2 regions of the Brevundimonas sp. GW460-12-10-14-LB2 genome follow, and region 1 is predicted to be linked to the other one. Evidence: predicted binding sites of a transcription regulator. Region 1 holds the regulator's gene; the other holds the start of a gene.

The links. Region 1 encodes LexA, which represses DNA repair genes until DNA is damaged. Its sites were predicted from a motif close to ATGTTCNCNANNTGTTCT; they were not measured.
Region 2: A4249_RS05375 (ImuA family protein) is a predicted target of LexA. The motif match lies at 3,628-3,645, and genes of this name have one in related genera.

What each region holds. Positions count from the first base shown of each region.
Region 1 covers NZ_CP015511.1:1,252,797-1,268,472, reverse strand. Annotated here, with positions in the region: gene A4249_RS06230 (OmpH family outer membrane protein) at 1-180, shown strand, start outside; gene lpxD (UDP-3-O-(3-hydroxymyristoyl)glucosamine N-acyltransferase) at 188-1,201, shown strand; gene fabZ (3-hydroxyacyl-ACP dehydratase FabZ) at 1,198-1,692, shown strand; gene lpxA (acyl-ACP--UDP-N-acetylglucosamine O-acyltransferase) at 1,692-2,480, shown strand; gene lpxI (UDP-2,3-diacylglucosamine diphosphatase) at 2,477-3,316, shown strand; gene lpxB (lipid-A-disaccharide synthase) at 3,313-4,482, shown strand; gene A4249_RS06200 (FUSC family protein) at 4,608-5,477, shown strand; gene gltA (citrate synthase) at 5,534-6,835, opposite strand; gene gltX (glutamate--tRNA ligase) at 6,902-8,317, opposite strand; gene A4249_RS06185 (ComEC/Rec2 family competence protein) at 8,385-10,502, shown strand; gene lexA (transcriptional repressor LexA) at 10,483-11,181, opposite strand; gene trpC (indole-3-glycerol phosphate synthase TrpC) at 11,300-12,094, opposite strand; gene trpD (anthranilate phosphoribosyltransferase) at 12,091-13,128, opposite strand; gene A4249_RS06165 (anthranilate synthase component II) at 13,131-13,721, opposite strand; gene A4249_RS06160 (peptidoglycan-binding protein) at 13,810-14,013, shown strand; gene trpE (anthranilate synthase component I) at 14,010-15,527, opposite strand; gene A4249_RS06150 (peptidylprolyl isomerase) at 15,524-15,676, opposite strand, start outside.
Region 2 covers NZ_CP015511.1:1,089,630-1,105,305, reverse strand. Annotated here, with positions in the region: gene A4249_RS05410 (helix-turn-helix domain-containing protein) at 1-518, shown strand, start outside; gene A4249_RS05405 (hypothetical protein) at 608-889, opposite strand; gene A4249_RS05400 (hypothetical protein) at 1,428-1,664, shown strand; gene A4249_RS05395 (hypothetical protein) at 1,666-2,112, shown strand; gene A4249_RS05390 (SOS response-associated peptidase) at 2,112-2,819, shown strand; gene A4249_RS05385 (DUF1810 domain-containing protein) at 2,845-3,285, opposite strand; gene A4249_RS05380 (hypothetical protein) at 3,282-3,620, opposite strand; gene A4249_RS05375 (ImuA family protein) at 3,760-4,515, shown strand; gene A4249_RS05370 (Y-family DNA polymerase) at 4,523-5,947, shown strand; gene A4249_RS05365 (SemiSWEET family sugar transporter) at 6,146-6,427, opposite strand; gene A4249_RS05360 (DUF3182 family protein) at 6,653-7,798, shown strand; gene A4249_RS05355 (alpha/beta hydrolase family protein) at 7,795-8,553, shown strand; gene A4249_RS05350 (DUF2171 domain-containing protein) at 8,684-8,947, shown strand; gene A4249_RS05345 (hypothetical protein) at 8,953-9,162, shown strand; gene A4249_RS05340 (helix-hairpin-helix domain-containing protein) at 9,159-9,377, shown strand; gene A4249_RS05335 (glycosyltransferase family 2 protein) at 9,500-10,354, opposite strand; gene A4249_RS05330 (class I SAM-dependent DNA methyltransferase) at 10,351-10,932, opposite strand; gene A4249_RS05325 (PIG-L deacetylase family protein) at 10,925-11,632, opposite strand; gene A4249_RS05320 (acyl-CoA dehydrogenase family protein) at 11,626-12,726, opposite strand; gene A4249_RS05315 (glycosyltransferase) at 12,723-13,754, opposite strand; gene A4249_RS05310 (glycosyltransferase family 2 protein) at 13,751-14,641, opposite strand; gene A4249_RS05305 (glycosyltransferase) at 14,701-15,676, opposite strand, start outside.

The DNA of each region.
Region 1 (15,676 bases):
CTGTATCAAGAGAAGGGCTGCGGCCTGCTGCTGGACCGCGAGAGCGTCTTCATGATGAACCCGGCCATGGACGTCACCGACCTGGCGATCCAGCGCCTGAACACGGCCCTGCCGACCCTGAGCTTCAACCGTATGGCCGTACCGGCTCAGACGCAGGCTCAACCGGCCGCCGCCAACTAAGTCGTCAATGCCCGATCCCCGCTTTTTCGAAACCCTGTCGCCCCTCAGCGTCGCCGATCTGGCGGCGCAGATCGGCGGCGAGGTCGACCGGGGCGGGGATCGCATGATCGCCTCCGTCGCGCCCTTGTCCTCTGCGGACGGGGGCGCGATCGCGTTCTTAGGCGACCGCAAGTTCGCCGCCGCGCTGGCGACGACACAGGCCGGCTGCGTTATCGTGCCGGCTGAGGCCAAGGACGCCGCGCCGTCGTCCGCCGCTGTCATCATCTCGCGCACGCCTCAAGCCGCCTGGGCCAAGGCGTCGTTGGCGCTGCATCGGCCCATACTTCTGGAAAAAGCGATCACCCGCGACGAGGCGGGCGAGGACGACAGCGTCGTGGTCGAACCCGGCGCGATCCTGGGGCAGGGCGTCCGCATCGGTCGAGGGTCCCGCATTGGCGCCAACAGCGTCATCGCGCCTGGCGTGCAGATTGGTCGTGATTGCGTGATTGGCGCCAACGTCAGCGTGGCCTTCGCGCTGATCGGCGACCGGGTGAAGCTGTATGCCGGCGCCCGGATCGGCGAAGCGGGTTTTGGCGCCACGGGGACAGCGGCGGGCGTCATGGATATTCCCCAACTGGGCCGCGTCATCCTTCAGGACGGCGTGACGGTGGGCGCCAACTCCTGCATCGACCGCGGCGCCTATGACGACACGGTCATCGGCGAGAACACCAAGATCGATAATCTGGTCATGGTCGGCCACAACTGCGTCATCGGCCGCAACTGCCTGCTGGTCGCCAATACCGGCATCTCGGGCTCGGTGACCGTGGGCGACAATGTCATCTTCGGCGGCAAGGCGGGGATCGGAGACCACATCACCATCGGCGAGGGCGCGCGTGTCGCGGCCGGGGCCGGTGTGCTGGCCGATGTTCCCGCCGGCGAGACCTGGTCGGGTTATCCGGCGCGTCCGATCCGACAGTTCTTGCGCGAGACGGTCTGGCTCGCCAAACAGGCCTCATCGAAGAAGGCTCCAAAGGAATCATAGGGATGAGCGACACGACTGCCGTCGAAGGCAAGATCGATTACGCCGAGGTGATGCGGCGGCTGCCGCACCGTTATCCCTTCCTGCTGGTGGACAAGGCCGAAGACTTCGTGCCCGCGACGTCGATCGTCGGCATCAAGAACGTCACCCACAACGAGCCCTTCTTCCCGGGGCACTTCCCAATCGATCCGGTCATGCCCGGCGTGCTGATCGTGGAGGCCATGGCCCAGACCGGCGCACTGTTGATGTCCAAGACGCTGGACGTCGCCGTGGCCGACAAGGTCATCATGTTCATGTCGATCGACGGGGTTCGCTTCAGAAAGCCCGCGAGGCCCGGCGACCAACTGCGCATGGAGGTCAAGGTGATCCGCGCGCGGGGCGACGCCTACAAGTTCCGGGGCGAGACCTTCATCGACGGCAAGCTGGCGGCCGAAGCCGAGTTCATGGCGATGGTCGTGACTGTGCCCACTCCAGCGCCTGGGCCGGCGGCCTGATGACCGTTCATCCTACCGCTGTGATCGACGCAACGGCGACCCTGGGCGAGGGGATCGAGGTCGGCCCATGGTGCACAGTCGGGCCGAATGTGGTGCTGGGCGACAATGTGCGCCTGGTCAGCCATGTCGTGGTGCAGCAGGACTCGACGGTCGGGGCCGGGACGGTCATCCACCCGTTCGCAGTCATTGGCGGCAACCCGCAGCACAATGGTTACAAGGGTGAGACGGTTCGGCTGGAGATCGGCGAGAACAACCTGATCCGCGAGCACTGCACCTTCAATCGAGGCACGCCGCAGGGGACGGGCGTGACGGTCGTGGGTTCGAACAATCTGTTCATGACCGGCGCCCATATCGGTCACGACTGCGTCGTCGGCGACAATGTGGTCATGGCCAACAACGCGACTCTCGGCGGTCATGCTCAAGTCGGGGACAAGGTGTTCCTGGGTGGACTGTGCGCGGTGCACCAGAACGGCCGCGTCGGGCAGGGCGCGATCATCGGCGGTCTAGCGGCGGTGACGCGCGACGTCATCCCCTATGGCTCGGCCTGGGGCAATCATGCGCGGCTGCGTGGGCTGAATCTGATCGGCCTTAAGCGCAAGGGCTACGGCAAGGATCAGGTGCGGCGTCTGCTTGCAGCCTATCGCGATCTGTTCGAGGGCGACGGCGAGTTCGCCGGTCGGATCGATGGCGTGGCGGAACGCTATGCCGACCTCCCCGAGATCATGGAGATCATCGCCTTCATCCGCGACGGCGGGCGGCGTCCGCTGTGCCTGCCCAACGCGGAATGAGCGCGGCTGGAAAGCTGGGTCTGATCGCAGGCGGCGGCGATCTGCCGGCGGCTGTGGCGGCGCGTTGCGATACGCTCGGGCGGCCGGTTTTCGTGATCCGTCTGGCGGGGTTTGCTGACGAGCATCTGGCGCGCTGGCCCGGCGCCGAGTTCGGCATGGCTCAGATCGGCGCGATCCTGAAGGCGTTGAAGGCCGAGCGCTGCACGACCGTGTGTCTGGCGGGCATCGTCAATCGGCCGGATTTCAAGACGTTGAAACCTGACTTCAAGGGGGCGACTCTGTTGCCGGGCATTGTCGCTGCCGCTTCCAAAGGCGATGACGCCCTGCTGCGCAAGATCCTGTCGGTATTCGAGACCGAAGGCTTCGCCGTCGAGGGCGCCGACGACATTCTGGGCGGCGACACGCTTGGCGCAGGCGCGCTGGGCGCCGTAGCGCCGACCGAGGAGCAGCTAGCCGATCTGAAGAAGGCGCTGCATGTCGCCGAAAAATCAGGCGAACTCGATATCGGGCAGGGCGCCGTCGTCTGTGACGGCCTGGTCCTTGCGGTTGAGGCGCAGGAAGGCACGGACGCCATGCTGACCCGCGTGGCTGGCCTGCCCGCCGACTTGCGTGGAGCGGTTGATAGCCCGAGGGGCGCGCTCGGCAAGGCGCCCAAGCCGATCCAGGATCTGCGCGTCGATATGCCCGTGATCGGGCCGCGCACCGTCGAAATGGCGGCGGCAGCGGGTCTGGCGGGCATCGGCGGCGTGGCGGGACGTTTGATCCTGATTGATCGCGCGGCCATCGTCGAGACGGCGAACCGTCTAAGCCTGTTCGTCTGGGGCGAGGATCGGTGAGCCGCCCGCTGAAGATCATGTTGGTGGCGGCGGAGGCTTCTGGCGATGCGCTGGGCGCCGGTCTGGCCAAGGCGTTGAAGGCGCGGTTAGGAGACGATGTGGCCTTTGTCGGCGTCGGCGGGCCAAAGATGGCGGCCGAAGGCGTGGTCAGCCCGTTCGACATCGCCGAACTGTCGATCTTGGGCTGGATCGAGGGTTTGCGCGCCTATGGCAAGGTCAAGCGGCGCGTCGAGCAGACGGCGGCGCTGGCCGAGCAGGAAAAGCCTGACGCCGTGGTGCTGATCGACAGTTGGGGCTTTACTATCCGTGTGGCCAAGGCGATCCGGGCCGCGCGCCCGGACCTGCCGCTGATCAAATACGTCGGGCCTCAGGTCTGGGCCTCGCGGCCGGGCCGGGCCAAGACCTTGGCGGGCGCCGTCGATCATCTTCTTGCCCTCTATGGCTTTGATGCGCCCTGGTTCGAGCGCGAGGGCCTGCCGACCACCGTGGTCGGATCATCGGCGCTCCATGTGAATGTCGACGCTGCGGACGGCGCAGCGTTCCGCGCGCGTCGTGGGATCGCCGCCGATGCGCAGCTTCTCTTGGTGCTGCCCGGCAGCCGGCCCAGCGAGATCACCCGAATGGGCCCCGTCTATGAGGCCACGGTCAGAAAACTGAAGACCACGAACCCCGGCCTGGAAGTCGCCGTGGTCGCCGCGGGAACCGTCGCTCACGATGTTGCAGGCCGCGTCGCCGCCTGGCCCTTCCGCGTTCACCTGGTCGACGAAGCCGAAAAGTATGACGCCATGCGCGCCGCGACCGTCGCCCTGGCCACCAGCGGCACCGTGTCGACCGAACTGGCGCTGGCGGGCGCGCCGATGGTCATCGCCTACAAGATCGACGGGCTCAGCTATCAGCTGATGAAGCGGTTCGTGACCGCCAAACATATCACCCTGTTCAATGTCGCGGCTGACGACCGGATCGCGCCTGAATTCATCCAGCAGGAGGCGACCCCGGCCATTCTGACGGCGGCGGTCGGGCGGCTGCTGGCCGACCCGGCCTTGGCGGCCGAACAGGCGCGTCGCCAGACGGCGGCATTGGAGCTGATGGGACGCGGAGGACCGGACCCATCCGAACTGGCTGCCGACGCGGTGCTGAAGGTCATCGCCGAGAAGTCGGCGAGCTGACGATGGCGCGGGCGCTCAGTCCGCGACGTGCGGCCGAGGTCCGCGCCGCGCTTCAGATGGCGGTCGGCGCGATGGCCGCGCTCTATCTCGCGACCTGGCTGAACCTGCCGCACCCTTACTAGAGCGTGATTTCCGCCATCGTCGTCATTCAGGCGAGCGTCGGTGGCGGCGTCCTGACCGTTGCGCGGGACCGGGCCATCGGCACGGCGACCGGGGCGCTGGCGGGGGCGGTCTTCGCCTTCCTTCGTCCGCCGGGCCTGGAAAGCATGGCCCTGAGCATCGCCGTCTCGGCGGGGCTGCTGGCCTTCTTTGCAACCGGGCGGCCATGGCTGAAGGTCGCGCCCGTGACGGCGACCATCGTCATCGCCGGCGGGACCGGCGCAGAGGGGCCGGCGTCTCTCGCGCTGGATCGGGTGATGGAAATCCTGGTCGGCAGCGGCGTGGGGGTTCTGGCGATCCTGGCCATGTTTCCGCGCCATGCCAGGCAGTCCTTCAAGCTTCAGGCGCGCGAGGCGGCGGGCGAAGCGGCGGTGCTGCTGGCTTTGGTCTCAAAGGCCGTCCCGGAGGATGCGTCCGAGATTTCGCGTCGTCATGCCGATCTGAAGCGGCGGCTGGATGCATTGGGTCAGGCCGCCAAGAACGTCATCGATCTGCCCGGCCCGCAACGCGAGACGGCGGATCGAGCCGCGCTTGTGCGCGCCTTCTGGCGCGTGCGCAGCGACATCGTCATCCTGGGGCGCGGTTTCCAGGCCGAGGGCGCCGGCGCACGGTTGGATCCCTGGTCGCAGGACGCGGAGCGGGCGGTGGAGCAACTCAAGGCGCTGTCTCAAGGCAGGGCCGCCCAGCCCATGGGCGCGATCGACCAAAGCCTGGCCCTGTCCATGGCCGTCGAGGGCGACGACGTGGCTCTGGGGGCTGCTGCGATCGGCGTGGCGCATATGCACCGCGATCTGGACGACTTGGCTGCCCGTTTCGCGGATCTGAAGCTGGTCTGACGACAAAGAAAAACGCCGGGGATGTCTCCCCGGCGTTTTGCATTTCAGCTTTCGTCTCAGCCGCGCTGTTCGATCGGCACGTAATCGCGCTGGGTCGGGCCCGTGTAGAGCTGACGCGGGCGACCGATCTTCTGGGACGGATCGGCCATCATTTCCTGCCACTGCGAGATCCAGCCCACGGTGCGGGCCAAGGCGAACAGAACGGTGAACATGGTGGTCGGGAAGCCCATCGCCGACAGGGTGATGCCCGAATAGAAGTCGACGTTCGGGAACAGCTTGCGCGAGGTGAAGTATTCGTCCGACAGGGCGACCTTCTCCAGTTCCTTGGCGACCAGGAACAGCGGGTCGTTCTCGCGGCCCGTGGCGGCCAGCACTTCATAGGCCGACTGCTGCATGACCTTGGCGCGCGGATCGTAGTTCTTGTACACGCGGTGGCCAAAGCCCATCAGCTTGTACTTGCGGTCCTTCACGCCCTGGATGAACTCCGGGATCTTGTCCGGGGTGCCGATTTCCTTCAGCATCGTCAGCGCTTCTTCGTTGGCGCCGCCGTGCGACGGGCCCCACAGGCAGGCGATGCCGGCGGCGATACAGGCGAACGGATTGGCGCCCGACGAACCGGCCAGACGCACGGTCGAGGTCGAGGCGTTCTGTTCGTGGTCGGCGTGCAGGGTGAAGATGCGGTCCATGGCGCGAACCAGGGCCGGATCGACATGATAGTCCTCGGCCGGAACGGCGAAGCACATGCGCAGGAAGTTTTCGGCGTAGGACAGGTCGTTGCGCGGCGAAACGAACGGCTGGCCGATGTGGTATTTATAGGCGCGGGCCGCGATCGTGGGCATCTTGGCGATCAGGCGAATGGCCGAGATGTCGCGCTGGATCGGATCGTGGATGTCCAGGCTGTCGTGATAGAAGGCCGACAGGGCGCCGACGGTGCCGACCATGATGGCCATCGGGTGGGCGTCGCGGCGGAAGCCTTCGAAGAAGCGATCGAACTGGCTGTGCAGCATCGTGTGGGTGGTGATGCTGTTTTCGAACTTCTCGTACTGGGCGGCGGTCGGCAGTTCGCCGTGTAGCAGCAGGTGGCAGACCTCGACGAAGTTCGACTTCGACGCCAGCTGGTCGATCGGATAGCCGCGGTGCAGCAGCACGCCAGCGTCGCCGTCGATATAGGTCAGGGCCGATTCACAGGCCGCCGTCGAGGTGAAGCCGGGATCGAAGGTGAAGGCGCCCGTTCCCGCATAGAGTTTGCGGATGTCGATGACGTCCGGGCCGGTGGAGCCCGAAAGGACCGGCAACTCGATCGTCTTGTCCTCGAAGGACAGGGTCGCCGAGCCGGCGGGTTTGGCTTGTTCAGTCATGAATGCCCCTTTGCATCACACGTCCAGGCGCGGGGAGGCGTCGGCCGCTTTTTGGTTTGTGGGTGATCACTTAGTCTGTTGCAGCGCATCATCCAAGCGCCCGAGACTTTCGTCGCGCCCAAGAGCCGACAAAGTTCGTGCAATATCAGGTGATGTTGACCCTGCGGTAAGCGCTGCGCGCATCGGCGGGCCGATTTTTCCGAACCCAACGCCCTCGGATTCCGCAAAGGCCTTGAGCTCGGCTTCCAGCGCAAAAACATCCCAGGATTGGAACAGGGACAGCCGTTCGCGCAGACGGGTGAGGCGCTCCAAGGTTTCACCCGACAATAGCGCCTTCGCCTTGTCGTCCAGCGTCAGCGGGCGAGATTTCAGTACGAAAGCGGTTTGGTCGGCCAGATCGAGGATCGTCTTGGCGCGATCCTTGACGAAAGGCATGGCGCGCTGAAGCCGGGCTTCGTCCGCCTCTGCGAGGGCGTGGCCCTTCTGCAGGTGCGCATCCAGCGTCAGCTTGGCGAGCCGCTCGTCGTCGGCGAGGCGCAGCCAGTGCGAATTGACATGGGCCAGCTTGTCGAAGTCCAGGCGGGCCGGCGCCTTGCCGATGCCGGCGAGGTCGAACCATTCGATGGCCTGGGCGTCGCTGAACAGTTCGTCGTCGCCGTGCGACCAGCCCAGGCGGGCCAGATAGTTGCGCATGGCCTCGGGCAAGTAGCCCATCTCGGCGTATTCATGCACCGCCTGTGCGCCGTGACGCTTCGACAGCTTGGCGCCGTCCGGTCCGTGGATCAGGGGGATGTGGGCGAAGGTCGGACGCGTCCAGCCCAGCGCATCGTAGATCAGGCTCTGACGCGCGGCGTTGTTCAGATGGTCGTCGCCGCGAATGACGTGGGTCACCCCCATGTCGTGGTCGTCCACAACGACGGCGAGATTATAGGTCGGCGCGCCGTCCGAACGCAGCAGCACCAGATCGTCCAGGTCCTCGGTCGACCAGCTCACGTCGCCCTGGACCTCATCGGCCACCATGACCGTCGTCGCCTTTGGCCGGCGGAAGCGCACGACGTGCGGCAGGGCCAGGTCGTCCACGGTCGGCTCGCGGTCGCGCCAGGGCGATTCGAAAGTGCGCTTCTCCGCCTTGGCCTCATCGCGCAGACGACCGGTTTCCTCGGCCGAGTTGAAGTCGCGGTAGGCGTGGCCGGTTTCGAGCAGTTGATCGACCACCTCGCGGTGGCGGTCGGCTCGGCTGAATTGAAACACCGGCTCGTCGTCGGCGAACAGCTCCAGCCAGCTCAGGCCGTCAAAAATGGCCTTCACCGCCTCATCGGTCGAGCGTTCGCGGTCGGTATCCTCAACGCGGATCAGGAAACGCCCAGCGTGTCTCTTGGCGTACAGCCAGTTGAACAAAGCGGTTCTCGCCCCGCCGATATGCAGATAGCCTGTCGGCGAGGGGGCGAAGCGGGTGACGACAGTCGAGGAAGGTGAGGTCATGGGGGAGGGGTCCGTAAGCGAGGCCCTTATACGCCCCGATGCGGCAAAACCTACCCCCGCCGCGCGATTGCGCGCTTGGCTGGACGCCGAGGTCGCCGCCCAGACCCTGAGATGGCGGCTATGGGCGCCGGTCGCATTCGGCGCGGGCGGCGGCATCTATTTCGCGCTGCGAGCCGAGCCGGTCTTGTGGCCCTTGTTGCTGGGCGCCGCCTTGGCCTTTGGGCTGTGGGTCGTGGCGCGCCGGCGCGGCGGATCGCGGCGCCTGACCTGGCTGCTCTTGATTCTGGCCTGCGTTACAGGCGGGCTGGCGGCGGCCAAGGTGCGCACCGAAGCCGTCGCTGCGCCGATCGCGCCCGCCCTGAGCGAACCGACCGTGATCGAAGCCTGGGTCGTCGATGTCGACAGCCCGGGTCAGCAAGGAGCGCGGGTCGTGATCGCGCCGGTCTGGATTCGCGGACTGACGCCCGAACAGACGCCGGTGCGCCTGCGGGCGACGGTGCGGGGCGACCCGCCGCGGCCCGGCGAAGCGATCCGCCTGTTCGGCATTCTGAATCCGCCGCCTGCGCCGGCCAGCCCTGGGGCCTACGATTTCGGGCGCAACGCCTTCTTTCAGGGGATGGGAGGCGTTGCGTTCGCCTTGGGCGACACGCGTACGGCCGAGCTTGCCCCGCCGCCGTGGCGACTTCGACTTGAAATGGTGGTGAACGCCGCGCGCTTCGCATTGGCCGAGCGGATCGTGGCAAGGCTCGGCCAACGGACCGGCGGGATCGCCGCCGCCATGACGACCAGCCACGAAACCTGGATCAGTCAGGAGGACATGGATGTGATGCGCGATTCCGGCCTGGCGCACATCCTTTCGGTGTCAGGGCTGCATATGGCGATCGTCGGCGGTTTCGTCTTCTTCGCCGTGCGGCTGGGCGTGGCGGCCTGGCCCTGGTTGGCCTTGCGGGTTCACGGCAAGAAGGTCGCGGCCTTGGCGGGCCTGACGGCGGTCGGGGTCTATCTGGTGGTGTCGGGCGCGCCGCCCCCGGCCGAGCGGGCCGCCACCACCGCCTCCATCGCCTTTCTGGCCATCCTGCTGGATCGACAGGCGGTGACCATGCATGGCCTGGCTGTGGCGGCCTTCATCGTTTTGGCCATACAGCCTGAAGCCATCGTCACGCCGGGTTTCCAGATGTCGTTCGCGGCGACTGCGGCCTTGGTCGCCCTGGTCGAGGCTTGGCCGAAGCGCCCGCGCGAAATATCCGCGCCTTGGCCGATCCTGGCAGTCCAACGGCTGGGCGGGTGGCTGACGGCGGCTGTGGCGGCCAGCGTCGTCGCAGGATTGGCGACGGGACCGTTCGCTATGCAGCATTTCAACCGCACCGCCATGTACGGACTGCTCGCCAATCTCGGCACGTCGCCCGTGGCGGACTTCATCCTGATGCCAGCCCTGGCCTTGGGCGCAGCGCTTGAGCCTTTGGGGTTGGGGGGACCGTTCCTGGCGGTCGCGGGATGGGGCGTCGATCTGATGCTGGCCATCGGCGCCTGGACGGCGGGATTGCCCGGCGCGGTCAGAACGGTCGCCAGCGCACCAAATTATGTCCTGCCGGTCGCGTTCCTGGGCGTGTTGTTCGTCTGTTTGTGGCAAGGCCGCCTGCGCTGGTTGGGACTGCCCTTTGCAGCCGCCGTCCTGATCTGGCCGCGTGAACCGACGCCGGACCTCTGGCTTGGCGATGGCGGAACCAACGCCGCCTTTCACCGTGATGAGGCGGCCGTCGTCGTCCGGCCTGGCGTACGTGAGTTTGCGGTGGATCTCTGGTCGCGACGACGGGGGCTGGCCATGACGGATCGCTCGGAGACAGGCTGGGTCTGCGACCGCTTTTCCTGTCGACCGGAAGCCGATGAGGCCGGGCCCGTTGCAATCTGGTGGGGGCGGAAGTCGCCGAGCTCAGATCAGATGGAGGCGTTATGCCGCGCAGCGCCCGTCGTCAGCGTCCGCGCCGTCGTCTCGTCGATCCCGAGCGCCTGTCAGGATCGACTTGTCTTGGACAGCGTGGACTTTGCGCGGGGCGGGGCGGTGGAGTTGTGGCGCGTCAGCTCTGACGAGCCGAATCGATGGCGCGCAGTGTGGACGGCCGACGTTCGCGGCGACCGCCCCTGGACGCGTCAGTCCGATCCGGACGTCAGTGATAGCGGCGCATGAGGCCGACCAGCTTGCCCTGCACCGCGACCTGATCCGAGCCGTAGATTTTGGTCTCGTAGTTGCGGTTGGCGGGTTCCAACGCGATCGAGGCGCCCTTCTTGCGGAGGCGTTTCAGCGTCGCCTGCTCGCCCTCGACCAGAGCCACCACGATTTCACCGGAGGCGGCGTTGTCGGTCGATTTGATCACCACCATGTCGCCGTTCAGGATGCCGGCCTCGATCATGGAGTCGCCTTCGATCTCCAGCAAGTAGTGCTCGCCCGAGCCCAGCATGGATTCCGGGACCGGATAGCGCGCCGTTTCATGCTCGATTGCGTCGATCGGCGTGCCGGCGGCGATCTTGCCCATCAGCGGCAGCTCGCGGGTGTCGTTGGCCACCATCGGGGCCGAAGGTCGGACACCGCCGCCGCCCTCGATGACGTCGGGCTTGAACCCGGCGCGACCGCGCGGCGCGCCGGCCGTCGCCTGTTCGGGCAGTTTCGTGACTTCCAACGCGCGGGCGCGGTGAGCGAGGCGGCGGATGAAGCCGCGTTCCTCCAGCGCCGTAATCAGCCGGTGAATGCCGGACTTGGAGGCCAGATCGAGCGCCTCCTTCATCTCGTCGAACGAAGGGGAGACGCCGGTCTCCTGGATGCGTTCATGGATGAACATCAGCAGTTCGTGCTGTTTGCGCGTGAGCATCGCCAGGCCCTCATGCGCCCGCCGACGAATCGGAACGGGCCGTGAACATTTGTCGATGTTCTGTAAGTGTTCCTTGCTAATGTCAACTTAACGGCGCGGCTTGCCGCCGCGCGCAGACCTAGACCGCCAGCAACTGACGGGTCGCCGCCTCGACATCGGCCTGCCGCATCAGGCTCTCGCCGACCAGGATCGCCTGGGCATGGGCAGCCGAGACGCGCGCCACGTCGTCGGGCGTGAAAATGCCGCTCTCGGCGACCAGCAGAGCGCGAACGGGGCTAAGCATCGACAGCCGCTCCGTGGTTTCCAGATCGACCTCGAACGTGCGCAGCGAGCGATTATTGACCCCCACCAGATCGCCGCCTAGCGCACAGGCGCGCGCCATTTCGTCCTCGTCGTGCGTCTCGATCAGCGCGTCCATGCCAAAGCGTTCGGCTTCCGAAAGCAGCTCGGCGGCCAACCGGTCATCGACCATGGCCAAGATGATCAGGATGCAATCGGCGCCCAGGGCGCGGCTTTCGGCGACCTGCCAGGGATCGACAAGGAAATCCTTGCGCAGGCAGGGCAGGGCGACGGCCTCGCGGGCCTGGCCCAGATAGGCGTCGTCGCCCTGGAAGCTGGGGCCATCGGTCAGCACCGACAGACAGGCCGCACCGCCGGCCTCATAGGCGCGGGCCAGGGCCGGCGGATCGAAATCGGGCCGGATCAGGCCCTTGGACGGGCTGGCCTTCTTGATCTCGGCGATCAGGGCGGGACGACCGGTTTCCTCTCCGACGCGCTCCAAGGCGGCGCGAAAGCCGCGCGGGGCAGATGCGGCGCGGGCCAGGGCTTCGATCGCGTCCTGTGAGGTCGCAGCCTTGCGGGCGGCGACGTCCTCGCGCTTGTAGGTGGCGATACGATCCAGAACGTCGGTCATGCGGGCTCTTCGCTTTCCAGCGGCGTGGAGGTGATGCGGGCCAGGCGATCCAGCGCCTCGGCGGCTCGACCGTCGTCGATGGCGCCAGCCGCGAGCGCGGCGCCGTCGGCCAGATCGGCCGCGCGATCGGACACCACGAGGGCGGCGGCGGCGTTCAGCAGCACGATGTCGCGGTAGGGTCCGGCCGCGCCGGCCAGAAGCGCGCGCAGGGCGACGGCGTTCTCTTCGGCGTCGCCGCCGCGAATGTCTGCGATAGAGGCCCGCGGCAGGCCGGCGTCCTTGGGCGTGACCTGGAAGCGACGAACCGCGCCATCCTTCCATTCGGCGACGTCCGTGGGGCCGGAAGTCGCCAGTTCGTCCAGGCCTTGGCCGTGAACGGTCCAGGCCCGGGTGGCGCCAAGCCGGCCCAGCACCTCGGCCAGCGGCTCCAGCAGGCGCGGATCATAGACGCCCATGACCTGTCGTCTTGCAGACGCCGGGTTCGAAAGCGGTCCCAACAGGTTGAAGACGGTGCGAAAACCGATCTCGGCTCGCACCGGCCCGACATGACGCATCGCCCCGTGATAGGCGGGCGCGAACAGGAAGCAGATACCGGCCTCATCCAGCGCCTTTTTCTGCTGCGCCTGCGACGCCATCAGGTTCACGCCCAGGATCGACAAGACGTCGGAAGAGCCTGATTTCGAAGACATCGCCCGATTGCCGTGCTTGGCGACCTTCAGACCGGCGCCGGCGAGAACCAGGGCTGCGGCGGTGGAGATATTGTAGGTGTGCTGACCGTCGCCCCCGGTGCCGCAGGTGTCGATCACCTCATAGGGATGATCCAGCGTCAGAGCGGCTTCACGCATGGCGCCCGCGAAGGCGGCGATCTCGTCCACGGTCTCGCCGCGCATCCGCATGGCGGTGACGGCGGCTGCGACCTGGGAAGGCGTGGGCTCGCCCCGCAGGCAGGCGGCGAAGAAGTCGTGCGCCTGCTGGGACGTCAGGGAATGGCCCTCGACCAGTCGGGCGAGGATCGGCTTGAACCCGTCGCCCATGGTCAGGCGGCCGCGAGGCGCTTTACGCCGGCGATATCAAGGAAGTTGGCCAGCATGTCGTGACCGTGCTCGGTGGCGATGGATTCCGGGTGGAACTGAACGCCGTGGATCGGGCGCGTACGGTGCTGCAGACCCATGATCTCCCCGTCGGCGGTCCAGGCGGTGACCTCCAGGTCGTCGGGCAGGGTTTCGCGCTTGACCGCCAGCGAATGATAGCGTGTGGCGGTGAAGGGCGAGGGCAGGCCGGCGAAGACGCTCTGGCCCTTATGCAGGATCGGCGAGGTTTTGCCGTGCATCAGGATCTTGGCGCGGATGACGTCGCCGCCGAACGCTTGGCCGATGGCCTGATGACCCAGACATACGCCTAGGATCGGCATCGACGCTGGCGCTGTCGTGATCAACGGCAAACAGATGCCGGCCTGATCGGGCGCGCACGGGCCGGGCGACAGCAGAACGGCGGCGGGGTTCAGCGCCCACGCCTCGTCCACCGTCAGGTCGTCGTTGCGCACGACATGCGTCGGCGCGCCCAACTCCGCGAGGTAGTGGACGAGATTGTAGGTGAAGCTGTCGTAGTTATCGACGACGAGGATCATGGCTTGGCTTCTAGGCGTGACGCGCGTCCGCGCCAAGCCGGCGCGGCTTTAAAGCGCATTTTAACTCGACGGGACTAGGACTGGGCGTGTGAAACTCGCCGCTGAAAAAGACATCGCCGCCAAGATCGCCGCCGCCAAGGCGAAGCTGGTCGTGGTCGAACCCGCGCCCAACCCCGTCGCCGCGCTTGGGGCAGCCGCGCTCGCAGCGACTGCGGCGGTTTTGATGGCGGGCGTCGTCATTATCGGGCCGGGCGTGCAGTTCAACGACCCGGTAATGACGATTTCGCGCTAGCGATTGCCGGTCCGAAAGCGCCAGGCGTCTTCCGCCGCCCGCATCGGCGCGCGCGCCTTGTGCTGGGTCTCGGCATATTCGGCCGCAGGATCGCTGTCGGCGACGACGCCGGCCCCGGCCTGAACGAAGATCCGATCGTCGGCGAAAAGGGCGGTGCGCAGGGTGATGCAGATGTCCGCCTCGCCGCCGGCTGAAATATAGCCGACGCCGCCGCCGTAACCGACGCCGCGCTTTTCGCTTTCCAGTTCGTCGATGATCTCCATCGCGCGCACCTTGGGCGCGCCCGACAGGGTCCCGGCGGGCAGGGCGGCCAGCAGCGTGTCCACCGCATCCAGCCTGGGGTCAGCCTTGCCGCGCACGTTGGAAACGATGTGCATGACCTGGCTGTAGCGCTCGACGACGAAGCTCTCGGTGACTTCAACCGTGCCGGGCGCCGCGACGCGCCCCACATCGTTGCGGCCCAGGTCCAGCAGCATCAGATGCTCGGCAAGCTCTTTTGGATCAGCGAGCAGTTCGACTTCCAGCGCCTTGTCCGCTTCTGGCGTCGCGCCGCGCATGCGGGTTCCGGCCAGTGGCCGGATCGTCACTTCTCCGTCCTTGAGCCGAACCAGGATCTCGGGGCTGGAGCCGGCGAGCTGGAAGCCTTCGAAGTTCAGATAGAACAGATAGGGCGACGGATTCTGGCGACGCAGCGAGCGATAGAAGGCGAAGGGATCGTCCGTCCACGGGGCTGAGAACCGATGGCTGAGCACGACCTGGAAGATGTCGCCGGCGCCGATGTAGTCCTTGGCCCTGGCGACCATCTCGGCGAAGGCCGGCTCGTCCACAGGCGAGGTGAAGACGGGAGGCGGCGTTTGCTGCGGAGCGGCGCGAACGGGCAGGGGTTCGCGCAAGGCCGTCTCGAACGCGTCCAGCCGCGCCGTCGCGGCGTCGAACGCCTCTTGCGGGGAGATGCCGGCGTCGGGATAGGCGGCCGATACCAGAACGATCTCGTGGCGGACCGAATCGAAGATGGCCACCAGCGACGGCCGTGTCAGCACAGCGTCGGGCAGGTCGAGCGGGTCAGGGTTTGGCGCGCCCAGCGGCTCCAGCAGTCGCACCATGTCATAGCCGAAGACGCCGAACAGGCCGGCGGCCATCGGCGGCAATCCCTCCGGCAGATCGAACTTCGACGCCGCGATAAGCGCGCGCAGGGATTGCAGCGCCGGCAGCGGTTCAGCCGTAAAGCGACCCTCCGCTATGGCGAACCCGCGCGACAGTTCCGCCGCGTTGGAGCGACAACGCCAGACCACATCAGGATCCAGCGTGAGGATGGAGTAGCGACCCTTAACCGCGCCGCCCTCGACCGATTCCAGCAGACAGGCGTACGGCCGGTCGCGCCCCAGCTTGAGGTAGGCCGAGACCGGGGTTTCCAGGTCGTCGATGACCCGCCGAACCAGGACCTGCGGCCGACCCGCCGAAAGGCCGGCGGCGAAGGCGTCGAACGTGATGTCGCGCGTGGCGTCGTCGGTCATTGCGCCGGTGCGGCGGGCGTTGCTCCACCCGACAGACCCAGGGCCGACAGTGCTTGGGCCGGGTCGTTCTTGGCCTTGGAGCGCTGGGCGCCCGCCGAGACCGACGATTCGACCATGGCCTGCACCAATTCCTGGGTCAGGCGCGGGCG
Region 2 (15,676 bases), 160 kb from region 1:
GAAGTGCTGCGCTGTCTCGTGACGAGGAGAGCGAAGCCGACCGCATTTTCGCGATGATGCCGAAGGGCTCGGCGAGCAGATCGAACAAGTCCAAGATCCGCGAAGCCGTGGCCAGCATCGTGAGCGAGGGAACCCCTGCTCTGTCGCTCCGGATCGCCGTCGGTGCTTTCGTGGCGGCCTCCCCTGACGCCAAGGACCAAGACGGGCGGTTCATGGGGGCGGCCCATACTTGGCTCACCGAGAAGCGAGGCTGGGAAGCCTACCTGCCATCGGCCGACGATCTGTTCCTGAGAAGCCGGCCCCCTGCTGAGGTGCAATGGTTCCATCGCGTCAGGTCCTGGCAGCACAGCCCCGGATACTGGCGCATGAAGCGGGACGACTTCGGTCCTGAGCCCGATTCGCCGAATACCCGCGTACCCCAGGCCGTGCTGGCCTATTGTCTCGAGAACACACCACCACAGCCACGGCCAGCCAATGACACACACCGGCCCAGCCAGAAGCGGGTCCGATGGCAATGAAAGAGAATGCGCCGCCGGAACACGCCAGCCCGATCAGCTATTCGATGCGGCTCCCTGCCCTTTCGCGAAGCAGTCGGGCTTCGTCGAACTCAGTCAAATCTGAAAGCCTCAAAAAGGGCCGCCATACGATCATCTTCTGGGATTTCTGATCTGGGATGGAAAGGACGTTCTCCCAACCGACCGAACACGATCTCGGCAGCTTGGCCCGCAACTTCTCTCGCCTGCCGAATGTCACTTTCGCTCATCGTCCTTTTCGCCATCGCAAGCGTGAGGCTTAAGGTCATCATTGTCTGATAGCCGGCCTGCTTGGCAGACCACTCCGTCATGTCAGGTGAGTAGGCGACCAACGCGTCCGAGACGTGCTCGCTCATGGTCTTCCCCAGCCGCTTGGCTTGGTTTTCCGCCCGACGGTAAACGTCATATTCGATGTAAGCTTGAATGCGGGGGCGTCGCGTAGCCACTGATTTTCTCCAGTAGATATGGATTGTCGGCAACCCACTTAAATGTCTGATTTGGCATGGTAAATAGACATAGCGACGTTGTGGGTCACTTCTGACCTATTTTGCGCCCGGGTTTTCACAATAGAATACAGTGACTTGTACCCTACACAGGTGTGCGTAATGTGTGCATCATCCTGCACAGGATGATTTTCCTATCGGCCCCCATTGGGTGGAATCGTTTTGCCAACGATTTGATTTGTGTGAACGCTGGGCTTCGCTCGCCTTTAGGCGCTCGTGAAAGATGGAAGATTTTCAAGCGTGGCCATGGGTGGAACAAATGTCGCGGGTGGGGACGGCAGACCCATCTGGCGCCGTACAAGTTGTGCGCTTACGCAGACTAGTCCCATGCACAGTCGCGACTCCACATTCGCCGACCTGCGTGTCAGGGTTCGGCTGGGAGGACCGACTGATGGCGACACGCAAGACCCTCATCAGATCACGCGCCGGCGTTCGCCTTCAACGCATCGAGCATCTGGCACGGCAGCAGGTGGTCCAGTCGTCCTGGCGGCTTTCAACCCTACGCCAGAACCAACCACGCTCGTTTGCCGATGAGACGGAAGCGGAGGACGCCTTTGACATGGAGGTCATCGCTTCGCTGACCGATCCCATCATCATAGACATGCAACGTCGCGGACTGATCGACTGACATGGCGGCCAAGCTGAAGGTCTTCACCTGGTCCGACGGTTTCCATGCCTTCACAGTCGCCACCACGTCGCGACCCAAGGCGTTGGAGGCCTGGGGTTCCAAACAGGATCTGTTCGCCACCGGCCTGGCTAGCCAGCTTACCGGCGGACCGGATTACGAGGCCGCCCTGGCCTCTCCTGGCGAGGTCATCGAGCGGGGCCTCACTATCGATGTTGGCAAGATCGGCAAGGCCAAGCCCGCCAAACCTCCGGGACCGTCCAGGGCGAAGGCCGCCAAGATCGAAAAGCTGAAGACGGCGTTGGCCGATCTGGACGAACGCCGTCAGGCCGAGATGGCTGATTTCGAAGAACGACAGGCCGCGCTGAACCAGGCGCGTCAGGAGGCGGAGGCGACCTATGAGGCGGACCGCAAATCCCTGGCTGCCGATCTGAAAAAGGCCAGAGCTTGATGTGCAACCTCTACCGCCAGCGCTCTGGGCCCCAGGCCATACTGCACGCGGCGAACGCCATGCGATCGACCGTCGGCAACCTCGCGCCGGGCGATTTCTATCCTGACTATCCGGCGCCGATCGTGCGCTGGGAGGGCGCAGAGCGAATTCTGGCTTCGGCGCGCTGGGGCATGCCGTCATCCCAGAAGATGATCTTCGACAATGCCACAAAGCGCGCCGACAAGTTGCGCGCCAAAGGCGGCGAGGTGGACATTCAGAAAATCCTCGAATTCGAACCCGGCAGCGGCACGACCAACGTCCGCAACACCAGCTCCAGCCATTGGCGCCCACATCTGTCGCCGGCATCGCGATGTCTGGTGCCTTTCACCGCCTTCAGCGAACCGGGCCGTGACGCGGCCGGAAAATACCAACCCGTCTGGTTCAAGCTTGCGGGAGACGAACCCAAGCCGCTCGCCTTCTTCGCCGGCATCCACCTCCAAGCCCACACCAGCGTCCGCAAGATCAAGACCGGCATGGAGACGATCGATGTCTTCGCCTTTCTGACGACCGACCCCAACGCCGAGGTCGGCGCGGTTCACCCCAAGGCCATGCCGGTGATCCTGACGCAGTCCGACGAGATCGAGGCCTGGATGACCGCGCCGTGGGAAACGGCCAAGGCGCTTCAGCGCCCGCTGCCCGACGGCGCTTTGTCAGTTATCGACGCCTAGGCCACGTAAAGCGGCCGATATTTGATTAAAGACGATCCGGTCCCGCTCTGGCGATCGATACAAGGTCTGCGGTCAACGGATCAGGCGAAAGGCCCCAGCGTGCGAGCGCCGCGTCGAACACGGTCGGATCGGCCGCCACGGCGGCGAATAGCGTCATCGATGATCGGAATTTGAGATCGTCGGGCGATCCGAACAGCTGATGCGATGAGGTCGCCGGCGCCGTGGTCGCGCTCTGGGCAGCGCGGATGAGACGCGCCCCTAGAACGGGATGCAGCAGATAGGCTTGCGCCTCCGCGAGCGATCCGATGCCATAGAAGGCAGCCGTCGAAGACCGTCCCAACGACCGGGCCTGGGGGAAGACGAACCATATCCAGTGGCTTGTCTTGCGACCCGTCGCGAGCTCGGCCATCGCCGTTTCGAACACGGGGTCTTGAGCTAGGACAAAACGGTCGAGAGCTGTCGTCACTTGCCCGTCTCGCCCAGACTGGCGAACCAGTCTGCATAGGGGGTGTTTCGCGCCATGTGCCGATTGAGATCCGGCGAGCCGTCGGTCCACCACACCGGGCCCCGCTCCCCCAATCCAACCTTGGCCTTGTCGACGCTGCGCCGCGCTCCGGCCAAAGCGTCCGTATCCCCAGCCGCCAGGGCCGTCCGCACCGCCCGGCGCGCCGACATCAGATCATGCACCAGATCGTCCCTCGCCTCCGCCGACAGAGCAGGATTGGAGCACCGCCACAGCCGGCCTCGCACCACGAAATAGCGGCCGTCGGGCGTGGTGGGGTATCGGAGGGGCTGCGTCATCGTCGGGACAACGCACAGCGAACCGGGATGGCGCCGCCCACAGGGCGATCCACAACGCCGTCGCGATCCGCCTTGACTCTCACACGCTCGAATAAGAACAAATGAGGAACGTTCAGTTCGCGTTCGGTTTCAAGAGAACATGTCCGCCGCCTCCCCATCCTTCCAGGCGCTCCGCGCGGAGATCGCACGCATCGAGGCGGGTCGACGGCCGCCTGGCGGCGTGCTGCCGTTCGGCCTGGCCGCGCTCGATCGCCGGCTGCCTGCCGGCGGCCTGCCGCTCGGCGCGCTGCATGAGGTGGCCGGCGGCGGCGACGGGGCCATCGACGGCGCGGTCGCGGCTCTGTTTGCGGCCGGTGTCGCAGCGCGCACCCAGGGACCGGTGCTCTGGTGCGTAACACGCCCGGACCTGTTCGCGCCGGCGCTGGAGCAGGCGGGACTATCCTCGAACCGGGTCATCTATGTGGAGGCCGGCGACGAGGCCGGATTGCTGGCCGCCTTCGAGGACGGCCTGCGTCACGGCGGCTTCGGCGCCGTCGTGGGCGAAGTCGCCCGTCTGTCCATGACGGCGTCGAGGCGGCTGCAGCTGGTCGCCGAGGACACGGGCTCGCTCGGTCTGGCGGTCCGAAGATGGCGTCGTCAGGCCGAGGCGGCGGACTTCGGCCAGCCGACCGCCGCCGCCACCCGCTGGCGGGTCACCGCCCTGCCCTCCACCCCCCTGCCCGTGCCCGGCGTCGGCCGCCCGCGCTGGTTTGTCGAGCTGATCCGTTGCCGCGCCGGAGCCTGTGCGGATTTCGAACTGGAAGCCTGCGATGAGACGGGTCGTCTCGCTCTACCTCCCCACCTGGCCGACCGATCGGCTGCGACGCCGGCTTGGACCCGACGCGCCGTCGCCTGACACGCCGATGGTCCTGGTCGGACGCCAGGGCCGCAAACGCGTGGTGATGGCCGCCGACCTTGCCGCCCGCGCCCATCGCCTGCATCCCGGCATGGCCGCGACCCAGGCCCGGGCCCTGGTCGCCGATCTCGTCGTCCATCCCTTCGACCCCGCCGGGGACGCCGCCGCCCTGGACCAGCTCGCCCTCTGGGCGCTGCGCCGCTATGCGCCGATCGTGGCCGCCGACCCGCCGGACGGCCTTGTGCTCGACGTCACCGGGGCCGGTCATCGCTACGGCGGCGATGAGGGCCTGCTCGAGGATCTGATCGCCCAGACCGCCGCTGTCGGCCTGGGCGCCCACGCCGCCCTCGCCGACACGTGGGGCGCCGCCCATGCCTTGGCCCGCAACCTCGCCGAACCGACGATCGTCGTCGCGCGCGGGGGGCCTGCCATCCGTCGCCTGCCCTTGCGCGCCTTGCGCCTGCCCGCCGACATGGTCGATGGCCTGGGGCGTCTGGGGATCGACGCCATAGGCGAACTGGAGGCCAAGCCTCGCGCGTCTCTGGCCCTGCGCTTCGGACCGGAGCTGATCCGTCGCCTGGATCAGGCCTACGGACGCGCCCAAGAGCCGATCACCCCGATCGACGCCCCGGAGCTGATCCAGGTCCGGCGGGTCTTCGCCGAGCCGATCGGCGCGCCCGAGACCCTGGCCCGCTACACGCTCAAACTGGTGGAAGCCCTGAGCGAGGCGCTCGAGGCTCAGGGGCTTGGCGCGTCCCGGCTCGACCTGCGGTTTGAACGGATCGACAACCGGACCGAGGCCATCCGCGTCGGCCTGGCGCGCGCTGTCCGCGATGTCGGGCGGCTCACCCGCCTGCTCTGTGACAAGATCGAAACCATTGATCCTGGCCTCGGCGTGGAGGCCATGGTTCTGGCCGCACCGGTCGTCCTACCGCTGGACTGGTCGCCGAGTTCCGGCGATCTGGGCGGCCCGGCGACGCCGGACATCGGCGATCTCGTCGATCTGCTCGCCAATCGTCTCGGCCCGCAGAACCTGTATCGACTGGCCCCCGCGCAGAGCGACGTGCCGGAACGCTCGATCCGCAAACTGCCGCCGACCGCGCCGCCGGTGCCGGAAACCTGGACGCGACGCTGGCCGCGCCCTTCCCGGTTGCTCGCCCAACCCGAAGCCATCGAGGCCGTAGCGCTTCTGCCCGATCAGCCGCCGGTCGCCTTTAGCTGGCGCGGCGTTCGTCATCGCGTCAGGCGCGCTGACGGCCCTGAGCGGATCTTTGGCGAATGGTGGCGGCGCGACGGCGAACGTGATGCGGTGCGCGACTATTTCCAGCTGGAGGACGAGGCTGGCCACCGCTTCTGGGTCTTTCGACGCGGCGATGGCGAACAGCCTCTGACCGGCGATCTCAGCTGGTGGCTGCACGGGCTCTTCGGCTGACGCCTTTTGACCGGGGTCAATGTCGATCTCGAACGGTCCGCGCTGTCTCGGAATGGCTGACCGATCGTCCATGGCTGCCGCTTGTTGATCGGACAACTAGCACGTCTGCATGGCTCGCCTCAGCAATACCGGTCGTACCGGGCCATTTCTGACAGGCACGGGCAAGGCGAAGGATACGCGATAGCCGGTAGAAGCAGCCTAGTGCTCGTCAGGATCGCCATCGCGAAACCGCCACTTCATGATCAGGACGCAGGCCGCCATGACCAAGGCAAAACTGTTCGACACAGTCACCGGCCAGGCTCGGGTCATGACGCCATAGACAACCCAGAGGATGAAACAGGTGACGGTGAGCGAATAGGTCTTGAGGCTGACCGAAGACGCGTCGCGTTCTTTCCAAATCTTGAGGGCTTGGGGCGCAAAGCTCGTGATCGAGCAGACCGCCGCCGCTGTACCCACGATATTGGCTGTCAAGTCGCTCATGGGTGGGCAACGACGCCCCCTGGGTCACCGTTCCTGTGTGCGAAAACGCACCTCTACAGTGGTAAAGCCGTGCAGGCATAGGACGTTTCCAATCCTGATTTCTGCCCCGTCGGGCGTCGGCCTGTCTTCCCGACGACGACTTCGGGGGCCCGCAAAAAGAAGGGTTTGCGTGCTGAACCGTTGCCCGCTCTTGGGGTTGACCCTTGGCAGGGAGCGCTGACCGCCATGACCATCGTCAATCCATCGGGCGTCGCCCCGATGCCTTCATTCACCAATGCGGCCGCCCTTGCCGGCATCGCGCTGTTCGATCCGGACGGGCACAATCCGGGCAATCTGCACGATCAGGCGTCCAGAGCGATGTTGGTCTCTCGCCTGGCGCGCCTTCTGCGGCTCCCGATCATTGATGTGGTTGAAGACGCGGAAGACGTCGGACCCGACGTCTTGCTGGTGCCTCGCGACACCCTGATCGGAGAAGACATGACCTCGCGCACGGTCTTCACCGCTGGCAATCTGTTGGGCGGCCGCGTTCCACACCGCTTCATCGCAACCAAGGCGATCACGCACGGCCTGATCGATCGGTCCGCGACCTGCCCGGTCGGCTGGTCCAACACCATGGCCGACCGTCTGGGCGATGCGGCTCTGGAAGGCTACACCGCCTTCTCCGTCGCCGACGCGATCGAAGCTGGTCGACGCCTCCTCGAGACCGGGCCTGTCCGCGTCAAGGATGTCCTGGCCAAAGCAGGGCTGGGCCAGACGGTCGTCGAAACGCCTGAGGCGCTCGTCGCCGTCATCGCCGATCAGGACGAAGCGCAAATCGCCGCCTTCGGCGTCGTCCTTGAGGAAAACCTGCTCGGCGTCGAAACCTACAGCGTTGGAACCCTGTCGGTCGGCGGACTGCGCATCAGCTATGTCGGCGATCAGCGGGAAACAACCGACCACAGGGGACGCGAGGTGTACGGCGGATCCCGATTGAGGTGCGTGAGAGGCGATCTCGATCGACTGACCCACCTCGGACTGACCCCCGAGGCGGTGGAAGCGGTGCGTTGCGCCGCTTTGTTCGACGACGCCGCCCAGCGCGCCTATCCGGACCTGATCCTGACCCGCCGGAACTACGATGTCCTCGCCGGCAAGGATGCACGCGGGCGAAGGCGTGTGGGCGTGCTGGAGCAGTCCTGGCGGGTCGGCGGCGCGACGGGCGCCGAGATCGCCGCGCTTGAAGCCTTCGCGGCCTCGCCGGCGCTGACTTCGGTCGAAACCGCCACGGTCGAAGTGTATGGCCTCGCCGATGTCGGACCGGAGGATGTGGTCTATTTCCGGGGTGAGGACCCCAAGGTCGGGCCGATGACGAAATATGTGACGAGGACAGCGTGACTGAACCTGACGACGTCGAGGAAGGGCGGGTCCGACTGTCTGTCGACGGACAGAAGCTGACCGGCACGCTTCTGACGCCGGAAGCCCCCGTGCCGGGCTTTCTGTTTGTCCACGGCTGGGGCGGCGATCAGGAAGAAGACCTGGGCCTGGCCGAGGATCTGGCTCGACTGGGCTGCATCTGTTTCACTTTCGACCTTCGAGGCCATGCCGAAAGCGATGCGAGCCGAGACGAGGTCACCCGGCAGAACGGATTGGACGACGTCACCGCGGCCTATGACTATTTGGCGTCCCAGCCGCTGATCGATCCCGGTGCGATCGGCGTGATCGGCACGAGCTACGGAGGCTATTTGTCGGCTCTGCTGACGAGCATCCGTGACGTGCGCTGGTTGGCGCTGCGTGTCCCGGCCCTTTATCCGGACGCGCATTGGGACGTGCCCAAGGCCAAGCTCGATAAGGACGCGGTGCGCGCCTATCGACAGCAACTGCGAACGCCGCGGGAAGACAAAGCGCTCTCGGCCTGCGCCGCGTTCGAGGGCGACGTTCTCATCGTGCAGTCGGGCAAGGACGATCGCATTCCGCCCGAAGTCATCGCCTCGTATCAGGCAGCCTTCAAGGACGCGAACTCGTTCAGCCACAGGATCATCGCCGAAGCGACCCATGCGATGCGCGATCCCGCCCATCAGCGGCTTTACGCCACTCTGCTCATGAACTGGGTCGAGGAAATGGTGCGGGCTAGCCGCCGGTCTTATCGGTGAACCTCTCGCCAGTGCTCAGCGCCCAGCGCAGCCGCACGTACTGCAGCCGCATTACCCGCTACGCCGCTTTCGTCTCTGGAACGCCGCGCGTCGCGCCTCGTTGATGGCGTAGGTAAAACGGAGACGCACCATGACCGACCTCTCGAACATCAAAGAGCATATGGAAGTGATCGGCGCCGACGGCGTCCATCTCGGCACCGTCGACAAGGTCGAAGGCGATCGCATCAAGCTCACCAAGGCCGACAGCGGATCGCATAGTGATCACCACCACTACCTCTCGGGCGGTCTGGTCGCCGAGGTTGAAGGCAATCGGGTGCGCCTGTCGGCAAACGCCGACAACGCCGCTCTTCTCGAGGAAGAAGAGGCCGGCGAGGCGATCGCCGACCTGAAATAGTGTCGATGACCCGAGACAACGATGCCGTGGCCGCACAGCTTCTGGCCATCCGCGAGCAGCTGACAACCAAAGTGTGGTCGACCGCCGGGGCCGCCGCGACGTCCGGCGACCACGAGCGCGTCCGTGATCTGGTGAAGCTGAAGGTCGATATCGAAGCCATCGACTTCGCCCTCGGACACCGGCCGGCGGGCACAGCTACGGAAAACGAGAGATGATCGACCTGAACACCGCCAGCGCCGACGCGTTAGACGGGATTGAGATGTTGCGCGGCCACGGGTTCGAAATCGTTCGCTATCGTGAGGAAAGAGGTCGTTTCACCAGCCTTCGCCAGCTCGATGAGGTACCGGGTTTGAGCGGCAAGACTGACGGCGTTGAAGCGCACGTTTCGGTCAAAGCCACGAGCCCAGCGACCCAGCCAACTTCGCAGTAGCGGTCCGATGCGTGGGTCGCCTGATCAAGATCGCTTCCTCACTAGAGAAGACGGACACTGAACTGCGTCGGCTTGTTGAGTTTCATTCGTACGGCGAGCCTGCGCTCTGAAAGACCGTAGTCCTAAAAGGGATTTGCAGGATCTTTTTGTGCAGCGGCGATTTCTGCCGGCGTTGGGTCCCGGCAAATGGTCAGTTCATCCGACGACCAGTCGACCAGTCCGAGATCCGCCATCGCTTTCAGCCAACCGTCCATCGGCCAAATCGACCAGGCGGCGTGGAAGCGTTTGGCGTTGGCGATCAGGGCGCGGAAATGCTGCAGGGGCGGATCATAGCCGTCATGATGTTGGTGGAAGACGGGCACACCGCCGGCGAAGAGCAGCGGCAGGCCCTCTCGCGCGATGCGAAACCCCAGGTCCGTGTCTTCGGCGCCGTAGCCGACATAGGTCTCGTCGAATCCGCCGATCCGATGGAAGGTCGAGCGACGGATCGCGAAAGCCAGAGACCAGAACAGGCCGGGATTGCGCTCCAGGCTCTCGCCTTCCTGCGGAAAGGGGCGCACGGGATGGGGCCGGCCGGCCGCTCTCAGATCGGTTTCCGACAGGGGGCCCGGCCGAACGGCTCCGGCGGGTAGATAGAGCACCTCCGGACAGACGACGGCGTCATGCTTGGCGAGCACCGCCTGCATCCGGCCGCAAACTGCCGACGACACGATGCAATCCACGTCCAGAAACAGCAGGATATCGCCTGATGCCAAGGCGGCCGCCAGATTTCGGGCGGCGGCCAGAGGCAGGGCGTCGCCCGCCAGACGTTCGACGCGGACCGGAAAACCCACCGGCGGCAGCCTCACGGGCGCATCGCTCATGTCGACGACGATCAGTTCGTCGGGCGGCGAGGCGCTGAGCATCAATCCCTCGACCAATCGGTCCAGATGCGCCTGCCGGTTGCGAACCAGCGTCAGAGCGGACAGCCTCGTCATCGCCGGCTCCACAAATCCAGCCGATAGTTCGGATGCCGTTCGGCGAGATCCACTTGCATGAGGTCCGATAATCCGAGCCAGAGGCGCTCGACGGCGTCGTCGGCGGTCTGGGGATAGTCGGTTTCGCCGGTCCAGTGCACGAGAAGGACGCGCCCGCCCTCGACCAGGCCGTCGGAGATGCGTTGCGCCGCCAGGTCCAGATCGGCGTCGCTCCAGTAATAGGCGACTTCGGACAGGACGACGAGATCCAGCCCGTCCAGAATCGGACAGTCCCGAGGGAAGGCTGCGGCCTCGAACCGGACGTTCCGCCGCCCCGACAGACGCTGACGCGCCCGCTCCAGAGCGGTCGGACTGACGTCGATCGCCAACAGATGATCACAGACCGCGCTCAGCCGCTCGGTCAGGACGCCGCCCGCACAGCCGACCTCGAGCGCAAAAGCCGCTCGCCGCGCCGACAGAGCGGCGATGGTGCGATCGAACTTGGCGGCCTCATAGGGGCTGGAGGCCAGACCCCACGGATCGGCGTCACCGGCGAAGATGCCTTCGAAATAGGCGGAGGTAAGCGAGCGTTCAGCCATAGGCGTCGCGCCGATACAGGGTGTCCGAGGCGTACCGCAGCCCCCTCGCCTTCTGGAGCCGGAACCCTTCGCCGAACATCGGCGTCAACTGGCTCTGGTGGGCCGACAAGGCATAGGCCCTCAGGCCGGCCTTCAGAGGTCGCGTCGCGATCCGCAGCTTCGACCCGGATGGAGGCGCCCCCCACACGATATAATCGAACACGACCACCGACCGGCGGGCCATACCGGCTGCACGGCGGGCAAGCTGGGCCGCCGCCTGATGATCGCAGTGGGGATCGTCCGGACCCGTGACAGCGATCGCATCGACGCGCCGCTCGCGGCACAAAGCCGCGAGACGACGCGCGGTCGCTTCGAACATCATGCTGCCGGCAGAAGCGGGCTGGGCGTCGGGCCAATCCAGAAACACCGGCGCCGCAGCCGCAGGCCCCGCCAACCGTCGAACGGCGCGCCCTGCCTCCAGGCGTCGGGTCCGGATAAGCCTCGCACGGGAGGCCGCGTCCGAATGATCGTGCGAACCCGCGCCGTCGGTCAGGATCACGATGCCCGCCAACCGCCCAGCCTCGGCCGCCTGATGGATCAAGGCTCCGGCGCCCAGCGTCTCGTCGTCGGCATGCGGGGCAATGATCAGCCACCGCGCGGATCGCCAAGGCGAACGCTCCAGCGCCAGGGTCGCTAGCCGGCCGGTTTTCTCGCTCACCATAGGGCGTCGCCTTCGCCCCAGAGATCGCGATCCAGCCAGGTCTTGGCCGCCTGGTCCTTCGCATAGTCGGGTCCGGCCTGCCGAAGATAGAGGCTGAGATCACGGGTGATCTTGTCGATGCGCTCGCCGTCGAAGGCGCTGCGCGTCCCGACCGCCCGCGCCGCCAATTCCATGACATCAAGGGCGCTGCGTTCGACGACGCCGCGCGTGGCGCGGGCGAAATCCCCGGCGTCCGGCGCTTCGGACGCCGCGCGGATCGCGGCTTCGCGGACCCAAAGCCAGGCCGTTCGCGCCGCAACGACCGCATCGGCAAAGCGCGCGCGCTGGATGGGATCGGCGCGGGCGGCGTCGGACAGCGCGTCGCGCATCGCCATGACCAGGCCCTCGACGCCGCCCAACTGCACCGCCGTGAACCGCCAGGCCCCCGCCGTGAAGCGCGGTTCGCGATCATAGTCTCCGGGACGTCCGAGCCGCTGATCGGCATCGACAGTCAACCCGGTCACCTCATAGCGCCCGCTGGTCGTCGCGCGCATGCCGCGGACGCGCCAGCCGCTCAGATCGGCCCTCTCAGGCGCGTTCGCCGGCACGACGATCAACTCGCGTTCGCCCTGTTCCGGCTGAGCGGTGATGATTGCATAGTCCAGTCCGCCCGCGCCCGTTGCGAACATCTTGGCGCCCTGCAGACGAGCGCCGACCAGACGAACGCCGGGCGGCGGTTCCGTCGCCCAGACGCCGAACCAGGCGCCCTGCGCCAGGACCTTGCCGAGCCAAGCCTTCTGGGCCGGGTCCGCGTACCAGTCGAACAGCGCCAGGGCGTTGACGTGCCCTTCGAACAATCGGCCGACGCTGAGATCCGACCGTCCCACACTGCGTAGGGCGTCCATCAAGGCCAAGGCCTTATGGATTGGTTCGTCATAGGCCGTTCCGCCGCTTTGGACCGGAGCGAACCGCCGCCCCCAACCCTCCGAGGCGAGCAGCGTCAGACTGTCGGCGGGATATCGCGGCGCAGCGTCGTAGCGCGCGCCCAGCGCCGCCAACCTGACCTCAAGTTCTAGAGGCGATGACGCGGTCGGCGTTGTTTCCAAGGCTGTCATCGGCGTGCCTCAAGCTCTGATGCGAGGTCGACAAGCCAGGGTCCGGCGGCGCCGAGTCCCTGCCCGCTGATCTGCCGCCGATCAGCGGGCGATAGTGAGAGTGCTGACCTAAGGAGGCTCGGCCATTCCTGCGCCTGCGGCCACTGCGCCAGGACGATCGAGGCGCCTAGCGCCGCCAACCGTTCGGCCTTTGCCATCTGCTCATTATAGGCGCGAGGCTCGGGAAGACAGACAAAGGGCTTGTCGGCCGAAATCACCGCGTTCAGCAGGCCGTCTCCCGCGCCTCCGACGATGATCTCCGCCTTTTCGATCTCGTCGCCGATAGCGTCGATCCAGCCTGCCAGCTTCAGGTTCGGCGGCATGATCGGCGGCGGCTCGATCGGCCCGACCCCGGTCCACACTTGATCGGGCGTAGCTTCTGCAGCCGCCGCCAGCTTGGCGCCATCCACCGGATCGCCACCCCGACCATGAACGACCAGGATGCCTGCTCCACGTTTCGGTCCCGAATAGCGCCGGGGGGCGAAGTAATGCGTTTTGTCGCGCACCTCTCTCGCCACCGGTCCATCCAGCCGCTCATGGAAGGGCGCAAGCAAGGCTTCTGCGCCGCGGAAGGCGTCCAGATGCGCCGGGTCCGATCGATCCCCCGCGAGACGGACATAGACCACAGGCGTCGCACACAGCCGGGCCAGCATCGCCATCTCGACCGACACATCGATCACCATCAAGGCCGGCTTGGCGTCGCTGATCCACTGGGCGAACCGGGCGGTTCGCGCCCGGACGCCCGCATGGTGATAGGGGGCGTAATGCAGCGCCTCGGGCCGGACAGGCGCTTCGTCACGGCCGGAGAAGCGGTCTCCCTCGTGGGGCCTGTCATCTTCCAGATCCACGCAGGCGATGTCTTCGATTCGCCCTTTTAGTCCCGTTCCAAGCAGGACAAATCGCTCGGGCGCAGCGGCGGCGATTTCCAGCGCACGCTGGCGGTGGCCGTCGCCCTGGTGATGGACATAGTATCCGATCGGAGCCCTCACGCTGCGGCTCTCGCAACGTCGTTGGCCCAACCTCGTAAATCCATGTCGAGCGGCATGGCGGGCAGCTGGGTTTCCAATGCCGACAGCCGCCTGGCGCTCGCCGCGTCGTGACGCTGATCCCGGCGCCATCTCGCCCGCTGTCGCCAATGCGAAAAGTCCGGCGCCATGATCGGACCGCCGTTCCGCGCCTGATCGAACAAGCGGGTCATAGCCTCCGCCATCCCCCCGGCGGCGCGGCCCGTCGTACGTGCCGACACTCGGGTCCACACCGCCAAGGGATGCACAAGCCTGGCCCCCTGCGCTTGAGCGGCGATCACAAGCGCCCGATCCTCGCCCGTCGGCTGTTCCGGCACGCCGCCGGCTGACAGGTAGGCCGCCGCCCTGATGGCGAGGCTGGCCCCGGTGTGATCGCCATGGCGAGGCGCCGGATCATGCGGCGAAGGGTCGATTTCGTCCTCGATCGCGCGAACCTCGCGCCAGTAGGCGTCCCATAGTCGACGCAAAGCCGCGACATCCGCCGAGATCGGTTCCGCGTCATCCAGCACCAGCCGTCCACCCACCAGATCGGCTCCATCCGCGATGGCTGCGAGATTGGCGGACAGCCAGTTCGACGGCGGCCGCGTGTCGGCGTCCGTCGAGATCAGTAGGCCATCGGATCGATCTCCGAGATGCTTGAGACCGACGGACATGGCCGCACGCCGCGCCGCGCCGGCATGGGCGCGATGCTCTGGAAAGGTCTGCAGATCGACGACGATGTCGAGTCGATCCTTCCACCGATCGGCCGCGGCCTGGGCCTGAGGGAGCGAACTGTCCGTGGAGTTATTGATGCAGAGCGCGACCGAAATTCTGCCCGGAAGATCCTGCGCGGCCAGAGCGGCCAGAAGCACGGGAAGACGCCGTTCCTCATTCCGCACGGGCACGCAAACGCAGAAGGCAGGTTCGCCTGTCATGCGATCAGCCGATCTTCCAGCGCGTCATTGGCCTGCATCTGCCCTGCCGCAGCCGCCTGAATCATCTCGCCATAGAGTTTTTCATAGGCGGTGATCATCCGGCGCACATCGCAGGCCGCCTCGGCGCGCGCGCGGCAGGCTGACCGAGACAGGCCGACCGCCCGGGCGATCGCGCGCGCCAGATCCTGCACATCGTCCGGACGGGCCAAGGCGCCACAGTCGGGAGTCAGAATCTCGGGAATGGCGCCGCGCGCGAACGCGGCGACGGGCGTGCCGCAAGCCAGCGCTTCAGCCACCACCAGCCCGTAGGGTTCGTCCCAGCGCGGCGTGCAGACGAAGGCGGCCGCCTGCCCGATCTCCTTAGACAGCGTTTCGTGGTCGAGGTGGCCGAGATAGGTGGTTTCGCGCGTCAACCTCGGAGCGATCTCGGCATCAAAATAGGCTTGATCTAGGATAGGCCCCGCGAATCGCAGGGCGACACCCGCCAATGTCGCCGCGTCCAGCGCCAGATGCAGACCCTTCTCGGGCACGATCCGCCCATACCAGATCAAATGCCCAGAGTCGTCGTGACGCGCACGCCACGGAAAGCGCTCCAGGTCGATCCCGTTCAGAATGACCTGATCGATCGGCCGCACTGCGCTCCATTGTTCCCGCATCGCCTCGGAAACGCCGACAAACCGCGCGAAGGGCGCGCTCGCTTCGCGGATACCGCTTTCCAGCCAGCAAAATGGCGGCGTGTGGAGCGTGGTGACCATCGGCATCGGCAAGGTCTCGGCCATCGAGACCGGCAGATAGTGCAGGCTGTTGTTGTGTATGACGTCGAACGCACTGCGTCGAAGCCGGCTCATCAACGACAGATAGGCGTGATGCTCTCGGAAGAAGGCGACGTCGCCTGCCTCCGCAGTCCCGACCTTGGCGATTTCCGTCTGGTCGCAGATCGCCTCCAGGCCCAACTCGGGGTCGGACAGGGTC